2 regions of the Vibrio sp. nBUS_14 genome follow, and region 2 is predicted to be linked to the other one. Evidence: riboswitches for the same ligand, from Rfam matches in the RefSeq annotation. Region 2 holds a riboswitch; the other holds the start of a gene.

Region 1 (3,423 bases), 950 kb from region 2:
TTGTGGGAGTTGATGGAGGTTGAAAAAGCAATCGACATGTCACTAACTACGAGTTACGCAATGTGGCCAGGTGCCTCCGTGTCTGGTATGTACTTCTCACATCCTGATGCCCGATACTTTGCGATTGCACAGATTCAACAAGATCAAGTGGACAGCTATGCTGATCGTAAAGGTTGGGATATGTTGGAAGCTGAGAAGTGGTTAGGTCCAAACATTAACTAGCTTTTAGGCGATGACGAATTTTGATTCGTAAAGTAAAAAAGAGAAAGGGTTGCTTAATAGCAACCCTTTTTGTATTTGTAGTTTGGTGATTTTAAACTAATCTATCAACCGTCTTTTTATTCAAAGAGCTCTTGATGAAGTTTTTGAATCGCCAACTTAGACACCGATTCATCTAGCAAGAAGCATAGGTTGTGTGGGCTTGCGCCGTAACAAATCATGCGTAGGTTGAAGTCTTCAAGCGTGCCGAATACCTGCTTTGCATAGCCTTTGCTTTCACTCATGTTATTACCAATAAGAGCAACAAGGCATAGGTCGTGTTCAATATCCACGGAACACAGTTCTTCAAGCTCAATGCGAGCGGCTTCAGGTAACTCGGGGGCACCACCAGAGGTATCCGTTTGATCGAGGGTCAGTGAGACACTGATCTCTGAGGTAGTAATTAGATCGACAGATATCTTATGTTTAGCCAGGATCTCGAATACCTTCGCCAAAAAGCCATAAGCATGGAACATATTGGCGCTGCGAAGCGTAACCATGGTTTGATTACAGCGCAGGGCAAGCGCTCTGAATAAAGGAGAGCTTTCAACCTGTTGACGAATCCATGTTCCACCGAGCTCTGGTGCTTTTGATGAGCCGACAAAGACAGGGATTTGATGGCGTAGTGCAGGAACTAGAGTCGATGGGTGTAATATCTTCGCGCCAAAATTTGCCATCTCAGATGCTTCACTGAAGCTGATCTCTGGGATAGGAGATGCCTTAGGGGCAATTCGTGGATCTGTGGTGTAGATGCCAGGAACATCAGTCCAGATTTCTAAACCAATCGCTTGTACCGACTCAGCAATCAGTGCGGCTGAATAATCACTGCCGCCACGACCTAACGTAGTGGTATTACCCTCGTTATCGGCACCGATAAAACCTTGGGTAACGACAACTTGTTCTTCGCAAAGTGGAATCAGTTTCTGCTGTGCAAGGGCTGCAATATCTTCCAGTTGTGGTTCTGCTTTACCGAAGTCATCACTAGTGCGCATCACTTCTCTGATGTCAAAGCGAACAGCGGGAGTGCCACGTTCGCGAATGATTTGAGCGAGGATATGTGTCGACATCAGTTCGCCACATGCGACAAGGTGGTCAGTCAGCTTTGTGCTTACTTGGAACGATGCCGCTTCGGCTGCACTCGTAATATCATCGAGAATGCTATGAATCTCTTTGTCGATACTGTTCGGATCGGCTAACTGAGCAAGAATCGTATTATGAATGTCGGTTAACTGTGTGACTAGTTCTTGGCGACGAGTTTTATCTTGAACACCATTCGCGAGTTCAACAAGTAGGTTAGTGACGCCTGAGCACGCGCTGCTCACGACCAGTTTAGTATTCGAGTTATTTTCAATAATGGCAGCACAACGGCTCATTGCTTCAAAGTTGGCAACACTTGTTCCACCAAACTTAGCGACATTAAAAGAACCAGCTACATTAGATGCACTCACGATATATCTCCCACGACTTCCTAAAATAAAATTACGGTTGGGTAATCCAACGTCCGATGTTTTTCGAAGAGAGTATTTAGAGCAAAAAGAGAGGAATTATTAGAATAGTAACCTCAGAAGCTCCTCACCATATAGAAATGGCGACAGTTGTCGGGATTCAGCCCGCTCAACCGATAATAAAGGTCCTGCATCCTTTTATTATCTCGGCACTGCTCCCCCTTAATGTTTTGTATTGGAAATGCGGTTCCACAAAACATCTGCCTGGGCAGTGCTCCTCTTCTGCTAGATAGCCATTTCATTGAACGTGTTTGCGGTAACAATGTCAATCCGTAACTGGAGATATTTAAAAATAATTTTAACAATTATGTGACACTGGTGTGACCTCAATTCTTATGGCTAATTGCTGAGATAATCAATTTGCTTTAGGGTGGATTGTTCACAATATTAACGTAAGGGATGTACATGTCTAACTTAACACTCACTACTGCTATCGATAGCTTTTATCCACCGCACCGAACGTTAATGGGACCGGGGCCTTCAGACATTTCGCCTCAAGTTCTACAGGCCTTGAGCCGTCCAACCATTGGTCATCTCGACCCGTTATTTATCGCGATGATGGATGAACTGAAACAACTTCTTAAGTATGCATTCCAAACAGAGAATGAATTTACGATTGCTGTTTCTGCTCCAGGCAGTGCGGGTATGGAAACCTGTTTTGTTAACTTGATTGAGCCTGGCGAGAAGGTGATTGTTTGTCGCAACGGTGTTTTTGGTGAACGTATGCGAGAGAATGTTGTGCGTTGTGGTGGTGAAGCGATCCTTGTTGACGACGAGTGGGGCAACCCCGTTTCTGTTGAAAAGGTAGAAAAGGCATTGGCAGAAAACCCTGATGCTGTTGCTGTCGCATTTGTCCATGCAGAGACGTCTACTGGAGCGTTATCGGATGCTCAAGCTATTTCCTCAGTGGCTCGTCAGTTTGATGCATTATCGATTGTGGATGCGGTGACATCATTAGGTGGTGTGCCATTGTTGGTTGATGAGTGGCAACTCGATGCGGTTTATTCAGGCAGTCAAAAGTGTCTATCTTGCGTTCCTGGACTGTCTCCAGTGACTTTCTCTCAACGTGCGGTAGAGAAGATGAAGGCGCGTCAATCACCAGTACAAAGCTGGTTCCTAGATCAGAGCTTGGTATTAGGTTATTGGAGTGGAGAAGGTAAGCGTAGTTATCACCACACGGCGCCCGTGAACAGCTTATATGCTCTGCATGAGTCGTTGGTTTTATTGAAAAATGAAGGACTAGACAACGCGTGGTCACGTCACCATGCGATGCACCAAGAGCTTAAAGAAGGCGTAGAAGCACTAGGATTAAAGTTTGTGGTTGACGAAGAGAGTCGTCTTCCGCAGCTCAATGCGCTTTATTTTCCTGAAGGAATCGATGAAGCCAAAATCAGAACACAACTTCTAGAAGAATATAACCTTGAAATTGGCGCGGGACTTGGGTCTTTGGCTGGCAAGGCTTGGCGCATTGGTTTAATGGGTTATGGCGCTCGAAAAGAGAATGTCGCTTTGTGCTTAAAAGCGTTGCAAGACGTTTTAAAATAGCGGTAATAAACTCAAGTTCAAAAGAAAAGCGCACAAGAGATCGTGCGCTTTTTTGTGTCTAGACTAAACGTCAATATGGTGAATTAACTCTAGATTCCTTGGCGTCATTTAGCAG
Region 2 (3,423 bases):
GATGGTGAACGTACTTTCGCAATTAGCGAAGGACAAATGAACCAATTAAAACCAGAAAGCATCCCTGAGATAATTTTCCAAAATGCTTCTGCTTTAGTATTAACGGCGTATTTAGTTCGTTGTAAACCAGGTGACCCTATGCCTGAAGCAACAATGAAAGCGATTGAATATGCGAAGAAATACGATGTGCCTGTTGTTTTAACACTTGGTACTAAATTCGTGATTCAAGATGATCCAGAGTTTTGGAAAGATTTCCTTCAACAGCACGTAACCGTTGTTGCAATGAATGAAGACGAAGCAGAAGCCTTAACAGGTGAAAGCGACCCTCTTGCTGCTTCAGACAAAGCATTAGAGTGGGTAGACTTAGTTCTGTGTACAGCAGGCCCTGTTGGCTTGTTTATGGCGGGTTACACTGAAGACGCTGTGAAGCGTGAAACGTCATTGCCGTTGTTACCAGGCTCGATTGCTGAATTTAACCGTTATGAATTTAGCCGTCCTGCCCATAAAGAGTTATGTGACAACCCAACGAAAATCTACTCGCATATCGCACCTTACATGGGCGGTCCAGAAAAGATCAAAAATACCAATGGTGCAGGGGATGCGGCGTTGTCGGCTTTATTACATGATATGGCAGCAAATAAATATCATAAAGAAAATGTGCCGAACTCTAGCAAGCATCAACATGCATTCTTAACGTATTCATCTTTCTCTCAAGTTTGTAAATACTCAAACCGTGCAAGTTATGAAGTGTTGGTTCAGCACTCTCCACGTTTGTCTCGCGGCCTTCCTGAAAGAGAAGACAGCCTAGAAGAAGCATACTGGGAAAGATAAGATATTTTTATCGTTTTCATTTATATTTCTAATAGTGAAATATAAAAAAGGCTCCGAAAGGAGCCTTTTTTTTTCTGAACATATTGAAGCCGTAAATAATACTTTAGTCGACTTTAATATTAATTCTATTGCTTAGCGTGTAATTGATTACTCACTAAGTAAACTAAATGTTTAGATAGCAAATTCTTCTAGAGATTTACCAGCATCTAGTTGTTCTTGGATAGCTGAAGGCGTACGACCTTGACCTGTCCAAGTTTTCTCATCGCCATTGCCATCTACATATTTGTATTTAGCTGGACGAGGAGCACGTTTAGCTTTTGCTGTTTTTGTTTTTGCTTCACCAGAAAGCGCAGCAATAAGATCAGCAACATCGATGCCGTCTTTTGCAATTTGTTCAGCAATAGCAGAAAGCTTAGCTTCTTGCTCAGCTTTAGCAGCTTGTTCTTCTGCTTCAGACTCTTGACGCTCTTGTACAACAATAGTTAGCTTGTCTAGCGCTTCTTCAAGTTGCTCAAGAGTTAATTCACGTGAGAATGCGCGAAGGCTACGGATATTCAATAAAGTTTTTGTTAATTCAGACATGATATTTTCCATCAAGGTAAACTAAATAATCCTCCTAATAATAAACAGAGCCTAGGAATAAAACAAATAGTATTTCTCGTATTGGTTATTTAAATATAAAAGTGAGATGAATAGTTGAAAAAGAAACGGCTCACTTTTGATGAATTTATAATAATTATTAAGAATCTCTTAAAAATCGATATGTGACTGGTAGAGTAATTGCTTTCTGTGGACTATTTTTGTATTGATTAGTTCATTAACAAAAAGCTATTTTTCTCGGAATGATATGTTGCATTGTTGCTCTTGATGAGTACAATTGCGGCTACCTGATGCGATACTTTGGTTAATTTGTTGATAAACTCTTGTTTACACGGTTAATAATATTATCGCACGTAGAGGTGCAATTATAAAAAGTAGTTTTCGTTGGGGTGATGCCAATGAACGGGAATGAAAGGTCTAATTGCCGAAGTAAATTGTATATCTAAGCAATTTGCTGGGGTTGTGCTCAATAGGTACAACACTGCCATAGTCTTAATTTTAAACTATGGAGCGCTACTGTAGGGTTGGGTGAAGTGTTCACTTCCCTTTCGCTTAGTTCAACATGAGCTTGATAAGACGTATCAAGTTTGTCTGCAGTAGATCTCTAGCCAAATAAAAAACTGGTTTTTGAAGATCATGAATTTAATAGATTTTGCAACATCGCCTTTATCGCTGCTTCCTCCTTTGGTAGCATTGAGTCTTGCTATTGTTACCCGTCGTGTATTGGTTTCTTTGGGTGTCGGCATCGTCATGGGTGCGATTCTACTTGCTGATTATTCAGTAGGTAACGCAGCTAGCTACGTGTTTACTAAAGCATCTGGTGTTTTCATCGAAGATGGTGGTATCAACACTTGGAACATGAGCATTATCGCATTCCTACTTATCCTTGGAATGATGACCGCTCTATTAACACTTTCTGGCGGTACTCGCGCATTCGCTGAATGGGCACAGTCTCGTGTGAAGAGCAAACGTGGTTCAAAACTACTTGCTGCCTTCTTAGGCGTATTCATCTTTGTTGATGATTACTTCAACAGCTTAGCGGTAGGTGCTATCTCTCGCCCTGTAACAGACCGCTTCTATGTATCTCGCGCTAAGCTTGCTTATATCCTAGATTCTACTGCTGCTCCTATGTGTGTGATCATGCCAGCTTCTAGCTGGGGTGCTTACATCATTACTATCATTGGTGGCATCTTAGTAACACACGGTGTGACAGAGTATTCTGCATTGGGTGCTTACGTTCGTCTTATCCCAATGAACTTTTACGCTGTATTTGCACTACTTATGGTATTTGCGGTAGCGTGGTTTGGTCTAGACGTTGGTAAAATGCGTGAGCATGAGATTGAAGCATCACAAGGCCGTGGCTTTGATGGTGACAACGATCAAAAGCAAGCTCATGACCTGAATGAAGAGCTAGACATTGAAGAGAGCGAAAACGGTTCTGTCTCTGATCTTGTTATGCCGATCGTATCGCTAATCGTAGCAACAGTTGTTGCAATGCTTTACACGGGTGGCCAAGCTCTGGCTGTTGACGGTCAAGCATTCAACCTGCTTGGTGCTTTCGAAAATACAGATGTAGGCAAGTCTCTTGTTTACGGTGGCATTCTAGGTCTGCTTGTTGCGCTAGCGACAGTATTCAAGCAAAAGCTACCAATGGCTGATATCGCAAGAACAATGTGGATCGGTGCAAGCTCAATGTTTGGCGCTATCCTTATCCTTGTGTTTGCATGGACAATCGGTTCTGTTATCGGTGATATGGGGACAGGTTCGTACCTATCATCTCTAGCGACTGGTAACATTGATTACCACTGGCTTCCAGTTATCTTGTTCCTTCTTGCTGGCCTAATGGCATTCTCGACAGGTACATCTTGGGGTACGTTCGGCATTATGCTTCCTATCGCAGGTGACATGGCTGCAGCTTCTGACATCGCGCTTATTCTACCTATGCTAAGTGCGGTTCTGGCTGGTTCAGTATTTGGTGACCACTGTTCTCCA

The links. A riboswitch is a leader RNA that binds a small molecule or an ion and turns the genes downstream of it on or off. The one in region 2 is predicted to bind lysine.
Region 1: linked by a shared signal. The riboswitch ahead of lysC (lysine-sensitive aspartokinase 3) and the one ahead of ACMAZD_RS06540 (Na+/H+ antiporter NhaC family protein) in region 2 are both predicted to bind lysine.

The regions. Positions count from the first base shown of each region.
Region 1 covers NZ_CP179206.1:439,574-442,996, forward strand. The annotation lists gene metH (methionine synthase) at 1-222, shown strand, start outside; gene lysC (lysine-sensitive aspartokinase 3) at 339-1,706, opposite strand; lysine riboswitch at 1,816-1,993, opposite strand; gene ACMAZD_RS02145 (pyridoxal-phosphate-dependent aminotransferase family protein) at 2,169-3,308, shown strand; gene ACMAZD_RS02150 (PglL family O-oligosaccharyltransferase) at 3,413-3,423, opposite strand, start outside.
Region 2 covers NZ_CP179206.1:1,394,357-1,397,779, forward strand. The annotation lists gene ACMAZD_RS06530 (inosine/guanosine kinase) at 1-831, shown strand, start outside; gene ACMAZD_RS06535 (H-NS family histone-like protein) at 1,003-1,413, opposite strand; lysine riboswitch at 1,778-1,955, shown strand; gene ACMAZD_RS06540 (Na+/H+ antiporter NhaC family protein) at 2,068-3,423, shown strand, end outside.